Pleomorphomonas sp. PLEO: one gene and its partner. The protein of the gene in region 1 interacts with the protein of each later gene in a pairwise test. Links are inferred from orthologs where the notes say so. Each region holds a gene or a part of one and is shown on either strand. Other genes may lie near its edges. The genes, in order: AB6N07_RS13850 and AB6N07_RS22315.

Region 1 (3,318 bases):
TTGAGCCGTTCCACGGCGGCCGACTCGATCTGCTTGGAGGGTAAGCCCTCCTTCTCGGCCACGGTGAAAAAGTGCCGAACGAGATCGGGAATGTCCTCGATTCGCTCCCTGAGCGGCGGCAGGCGGATCGGCACCACGTTGAGGCGGAAGAACAGGTCCTCGCGGAACAGGCCCTGGTTGATCAGCAGCCTCAAGTCCTTGTTGGTGGCGGCGACAATGCGCACGTCGGTCTTGATCGGCGTACGGCCGCCGACGGTGGTGTATTCGCCCTGCTGCAACACGCGCAACAGTCGCGTCTGGGCATCCATCGGCATGTCGCCGATCTCGTCGAGAAACAGCGTGCCGCCCTCAGCCTGCTCGAACCGGCCGGCCGAACGGGCCTGCGCACCGGTGAAGGCACCCTTCTCGTGGCCGAACAGCTCGCTTTCGATGAGATCGCGCGGGATGGCCGCCATGTTGATCGGCACGAAGGGACCGTTGCGGCGTTTGCCGTAGTCGTGCAGCGCACGAGCTACCAGTTCCTTGCCGGTACCGCTCTCGCCGGTAATCATCACCGTCAGGTCGGTCTGCATCAAGCGGGCAAGAACGCGATAGATCTCCTGCATGGCCGGCGAACGACCGACCAGCGGCATGTTCTCCGAACCATCCTCGCCGACTTCCAGCCGCTGCTTGCCCTTGGGTTCGGCCAGGGCCCGACCGACGATGGAGATCAGCTCCTTGAGGTCGAAGGGCTTGGGCAGATACTCGTAGGCGCCCTTTTCGGAAGCGCGGATCGCCGTCATGAACGTGTTCTGCGCACTCATGACGACAACAGGCAGATCGGGACGCGCTTTCTTGATGCGCGGCAGCAGATCGAAGGCGTTTTCGTCGGGCATCACCACGTCGGTGATGACGAGATCGCCATCGCCTTGGCTAACCCAGCGCCACAGCGTCGCGGCGTTGGAGGTGAGCCGCACTTCATAACCCGCCCGCGACAGGGCCTGATTCAGCACCGTGCGGATTGCGGAGTCGTCGTCGGCGACGAGTATGCTGCCGGTAGGCATCGTAGAAGACCCTTTCAGTCCGCGATCTTGTCGACGTAGGCGGGAAGGAGGAGACGGAAGGTGGTGCGGCGCGGCTGGCTTTCGCATTCGATGACGCCGCCGTGGTCGCCAACGATCTTGGCGACCAGGGCGAGGCCGAGGCCGGTGCCATTGGTCTTGGTGGTAACGAAGGGATCGAACATGTGCGTCTGGATTTCTTCCGGCACGCCGGGGCCATTGTCGCGCACGCAGAATTCCAGCGGCAGGCTGACCCGCTCGCGCGTACCGGGCACGGAAAGCCGCACACCGGGCCGGAAGGCTGTCGTCAGCGCTATCTCGGCGTCCGGCGTGTCGGTCAGCGCCTCAGCGGCGTTCTTCACCAGATTGAGGAAGATCTGCACCAGTTGATCACGGTTGGCATAGACCGGCGGCAGCGACGGATCGTATTCCTCGACAATGCGGATATCGCGGGCAAATCCGGTCAGCGCCAGGCGTTTCACGTGCTCCAGCACGGCATGGATATTGACCGGCTCGCGCTCGATCGGCCGCTCGTCGGAGAACACCTCCATGCGGTCGACAAGCTTGACGATACGGTCGGCTTCATCAGTGATCAGTCGGGTCAGTGCCCGGTCTTCGTCGTCGGCCGCCTGTTCCAGAAGCTGCGCCGCGCCGCGAATGCCGCTGAGCGGATTCTTGATCTCGTGCGCCAGCATGGCAGCTAGGCCGGTCACGGAGCGGGCGGCGCCGCGATGGGTGAGCTGCTTGTCCATCTTGTCGGCCATGGTGCGCTCTTGCAGCATGATCACCACATGACCGGGCCGGTCGGATGCCGGGGCGGCATAGATATCGACGACACGCTCACCGCCATTGCGGGGCGTACCGACATCGACACGGTACTCGTTGACCGAAGCACCGCGCTCGCGCACCTGCTCGACGAGTTGAAGAAGCGGGCTGCCGAAGGGCACGAAGTGCCGGAGCGAATGCCGGCCGAGCACGGCGGCGCTGGACTGGAAGAAATTCTGCGCCGCATCGTTGGCCGAGCAGACCCTGCCTTCCGGATCGAGCATGATCACCGGATGCGGCAAAGCATTGAGGATCGACACTCCGAGATCCCGTTCCGCCTGAGTCTCCGCGCCTGGTGCGGATGATGACGTCGTCATGCGGCAACCCTCTCGAAACTCGCTCTGCCATCGGCGAACCACTCGTCGACGGCCTCCATCACCACGTCCGGCACCTCCGCCGTCAACGCTCGCCGCCGGATATCAGGCGCCGCCGCGTCGTCGCGCGGCATCGCGTCGAACGTCCAACCAACATGCTTGCGGGCCATCTTGAGGCCCAGGCCCTCGCGGTAGTGGCCCAGCATGTGCGCGTATTGCGCCTTGAGCGACGCAAGGATCTCGTCCCTGCCAGGAGCCTCGGCTTCGCCGCCGTTGGCGAGCGCCGCGGCGATCCGGCCCGGCAACCAGGGACGGCCATAGGCACCACGGCCGATCATCACCGCATCGGCGCCCGATTGATGAAGCGCTTCGCGGGCCGACGTCGCATCAATTACATCGCCGTTGACCACCAGCGGGATGGACACAGCCTCGCGCACGGCCCTCACCTTCGACCAGTCGGCCGCGCCCTTGTAGAACTGGTTGCGCGTACGGGCATGCACGGTCACCATGGCAACACCGGCCGCCTCGGCCCGTCGAGCCAGCTCCGGCGCGTTGATGCACCCGTCGTCCCAGCCGAGACGCATCTTCAGTGTCACCGGCACGCTGACGGCGCCAACCACAGCTTCGATCAGCGTCAGCGCATGATCGAGATCGCGCATCAGCGCCGAACCGGAATAACCCGACACCACCTTCTTGGCGGGGCAACCCATGTTGATGTCGATGATGTCGGCGCCACCGGCTTCCGCTGCCCGGGCGCCCTCGCCCATCCAGCGCGCTTCGCGACCGGCGAGCTGAACGACATGCAATCCGTCATCATCGGCTTCGGCACGCGCCGTCGTTTCCGGATGTCCTTCGAGCAGCGTTTCCGACGCCACCATTTCGGATACGGTGAGGCCTGCGCCGTAGCGGCGTGCGACACGGCGGAACGGCAGATCGGTGATGCCAGCCATCGGCGCGAGGAACACCGGCGACGGCAGAGTTACGCCGCCGACACAGAGTTCCGCCGCCGGCGCTGTCATCGCCTCGCGATCCGGCCTGGAAACCGCCATGCTTACACCTTGTGCACGAACTGCCATTGCATACAAATTACGCAATTGATAGCCGTTTGGAAGAAACGACGCAAGCGTCTTGCGGCGCAT
Region 2 (3,315 bases), 1.8 Mb from region 1 along the record:
CCGGCGGCAGGTCGTAGAGGTTCTTGTCCATGGCGTCGCCGGGGTGGATCTTGTTCTTGATGCCATCCAGGCCGGCCATGAGCAGCGCGACGAAGCAGAGATAGGGGTTGGCTGCCGGATCCGGGAAACGGGTCTCGACGCGCTTGGCCTTCGGGTTCGTCGTGTAAGGAATGCGGCAGGAAGCCGAGCGGTTACGAGCCGAATAGGCCAGCAGGACCGGCGCTTCATAGCCCGGTACCAGACGCTTGTAGCTGTTGGTCGACGGGTTGGAGAAGGCGTTGATCGCCTTGGCGTGCTTCAGGATACCGCCGATGTAGTAGAGGCAGGTCTCGCTGAGGTCGTTGTACTGGTTGCCCGCGAACACCGGCTTGCCATCTTTCCAGATCGACTGGTGAACGTGCATGCCCGAACCATTGTCGCCGAACACCGGCTTCGGCATGAACGTGGCCGTCTTGCCGTAGGCGTGGGCAACCTGATGGATCGCGTACTTGTAGATCTGCAGGTGGTCAGCCATGCGGGTCAGCGTCGAGAACTTCATGCCGAGCTCGTGCTGGGCAGAGGCCACCTCGTGGTGATGCTTCTCGACGACAACGCCCATCTCGGCCATCGCCGAGAGCATCTCGGAGCGCATGTCCTGCAGGCTGTCGATCGGCGGCACTGGGAAATAGCCGCCCTTGGTGCGGACGCGGTGGCCGAGGTTGCCAGACTCATACTCGGTGTCGCCGTTGGTCGGCAGCTCGACCATGTCCAGCTTGAAGCCCGTGTTGTAGGGTGTCACCGAGAAACGAACGTCGTCGAACACGAAGAACTCGGCTTCCGGGCCGAAGAACACGGTGTCGCCGATGCCGAGCGAGGCAACGTAGGCCTCGGCTTTCTTGGCGATCGAGCGCGGGTCGCGGCTGTAGGACTGGCCGGAGACCGGGTCGACGATATCGCAGACGATGACCAGGGTGGTCTGAGCGAAGAACGGATCGATGAAGGCCGTTTCCGGATCCAGGATCAGCGTCATGTCGGATTCGTTGATCGCCTTCCAGCCGGCGATCGACGAGCCGTCGAAGGCGGTGCCATTCTCAAGCATATCCTCGTCGACGAGGCCGATGTCGAACGTGACGTGCTGCCATTTGCCGCGCGGGTCGGTAAAGCGCAGGTCAACGTACTTGACGTCGTTGTCCTTGATCATTTTCAGAACATCAGCACCAGTAGTCATTTGCCCTTCCTTTCAGGGTTTTCTGGTCTTGTGGGGTGCTTCACGGCCGAATGTATGATCCGCCGGGATCCCCCAATTTCTCTGTATCGTTCTTTGCTGCCGGCCCGGAATCCGGGCACCGCGTCAAATTGCGTCGTTGCCGGACTCGCCGGTACGGATACGTATGGCATCCTCCACCGGCGACACGAAGATCTTGCCGTCGCCGATGCGGCCGGTCTGGGCAGCGTTGCGGATCGCATCGACGGCCTTGGCGACCATGTCATCGGTCATGACGACCTCGATCTTCACCTTCGGCAGGAAGTCGACAACGTATTCGGCACCCCGATAGAGCTCGGTATGGCCCTTCTGACGGCCGAAGCCCTTGGCTTCGGTGACGGTGATACCCTGGAGCCCCACTTCTTGTAGAGCTTCCTTCACCTCGTCCAGCTTGAAGGGCTTAATGATAGCCTCGATTTTTTTCATCGACCCCTTGTCTCCGTTGCTCCTGGCGCCGCGCGAGGCGATTTTTCCACCCTGCGCCGACCGAGACGCACCCTCTCAAGCATTCGACGTGCCAGTTCCGTCCCCTGCCGGTTCCTGGCGAAAAATGAGGCGACCACCGAGCGGTGAGCGACAAACATATCGAGGAATGCCCAACGGAGCGGCCTAAATATTATGCAACTGGAGTCCAATTGAGCAGAGTGCTGGGCGGTTAGGTGAATCTTCAATGGTTCGAGGTCGGTTGTCGGGGCTCCTCCAACCGCAGTTCCACACCGCATTTGTCGCATTCCGCCCAAGGGTGTAGACGGAAAGCGGCTGTCGATAGACGGAGCGATGGGCTCAAAAAGTCGAGGGAGCGAACCGGATGCATGGCGAACTACTGCTCACCCCGGCCGAGATGGGCCGAGCTGACGCTCTGACCATTGCCGGCGGTGTTCCCGGTGAACGGCTGATGGAGAGCGCGGGCTACGCCGTCACCGACGTCATCTGCGCGCGCTTCAGCCAGGGTACCCGCGCCGTCGTGCTATGCGGAATGGGCAACAACGGCGGCGACGGCTTCGTCATCGCCCGAGTCCTCAAACAGCGCGGCTTCATCGTGCGTGTCGCTCTCGCCTTGCCGGAGGGGATGACCGCTCGTGATTTGAAGGGCGATGCCGCTGGTGCCGAACGAGCTTGGCGCGGCGAAACGCTTCCGGCGACGCCAGACCTGTTCGATGACGCGGCGGTGATTGTCGACGCGCTCTATGGCGCCGGCCTCAGCCGCGACGTTTCCGGCCGCGATGCCGAGCTGATCGCCGCCGTCAATGCCGCCCGTGTCGAGGGGGCTCGCGTTTACGCCGTCGATCTGCCGAGCGGCATCGACGGCCGTACCGGCGAGATAAGGGGAACGGCGGTCGTTGCCGATGAAACCGTCACCTTCTTCCGCCGCAAGCCCGGGCATCTGCTCCTGCCCGGACGGACGCATTGTGGTCGGGTACGGCTCGCTCAGATCGGGATCGGTTCCGAGGTGCTGGCGGAAATTGGCCCGATGACGGCCGCCAATGGGCCGGCAGTATGGACCGGATGCTGGCCGGACTCCGCTGTCGACAGTCACAAGTACAGCCGCGGCGCGGCATTGGTGGCATCGGGACCTCTCACCTCCTGCGGTGCTGCCCGCCTGGCGGCCGAAGCGGCGCTCCGGGCAGGGGCCGGCATCGTCACCGTGGCAACGCCTCCGGACGCCATTGCCACGGTCGCCGCCTGGCGAGCGGCTTTCGTCGTCAAGCTAGCCGCCGACATGACGGTCCTTGCGACGCTCCTTGCCGAACCGCGTCTGCGTTCGGCGGTGCTGGGGCCTGGTCTCGGTCTTGGCGATGAAGTGTGGCTGGCGATCCGCGCCGCGCTTGAGGGGAATGTGGCGTTGGTACTCGATGCCGATGCCATCACTCAGGCCTCGCGCCGTCCGGACGAGGCTTTTGCTCTGATGAAAGCTCGCAAGGTCGGCGTTGTTCTCACACCGCACGAGGGCGAGTTTGCCCGCCTCTTTCCTGATATCGGCGGTTCCAAGCTAGACCGCGCTCGAGCGGCGGCTGCGCAGTCTGGCGCTGTCGTGCTTCTCAAGGGTGCGGACACGGTGATCGCCCATCCGG

The links.
Region 2: the proteins of AB6N07_RS13850 (region 1) and AB6N07_RS22315 interact in binary tests that used the Escherichia coli proteins (3 or more experiments, as listed by UniProt). The link is inferred for Pleomorphomonas sp. PLEO from one-to-one orthologs.

Annotation. Positions count from the first base shown.
Region 1 is NZ_CP166625.1:2,981,452-2,984,769, reverse strand. Bases 121-3,119 are described here. They hold AB6N07_RS13850 (nitrogen regulation protein NR(II)), read right to left. Parts: upstream 2,183-3,119; coding sequence 1,058-2,182; downstream 121-1,057. Other genes in these bases: dusB (tRNA dihydrouridine synthase DusB), read right to left, coding at 2,179-3,119; ntrC (nitrogen regulation protein NR(I)), read right to left, coding at 121-1,043. In the rest of the region: more of ntrC, read right to left, coding at 1-120; more of dusB, read right to left, coding at 3,120-3,228.
Region 2 is NZ_CP166625.1:4,823,413-4,826,727, reverse strand. What follows is about bases 1-2,996. They hold AB6N07_RS22315 (P-II family nitrogen regulator), read right to left. Parts: upstream 1,670-2,996; coding sequence 1,331-1,669; downstream 1-1,330. Other genes in these bases: AB6N07_RS22310 (NAD(P)H-hydrate dehydratase), read left to right, coding at 2,052-2,996; glnA (type I glutamate--ammonia ligase), read right to left, coding at 1-1,207. In the rest of the region: more of AB6N07_RS22310, read left to right, coding at 2,997-3,315. UniProt on the Escherichia coli protein: P-II indirectly controls the transcription of the glutamine synthetase gene (glnA). P-II prevents NR-II-catalyzed conversion of NR-I to NR-I-phosphate, the transcriptional activator of GlnA. When P-II is uridylylated to P-II-UMP, these events are reversed.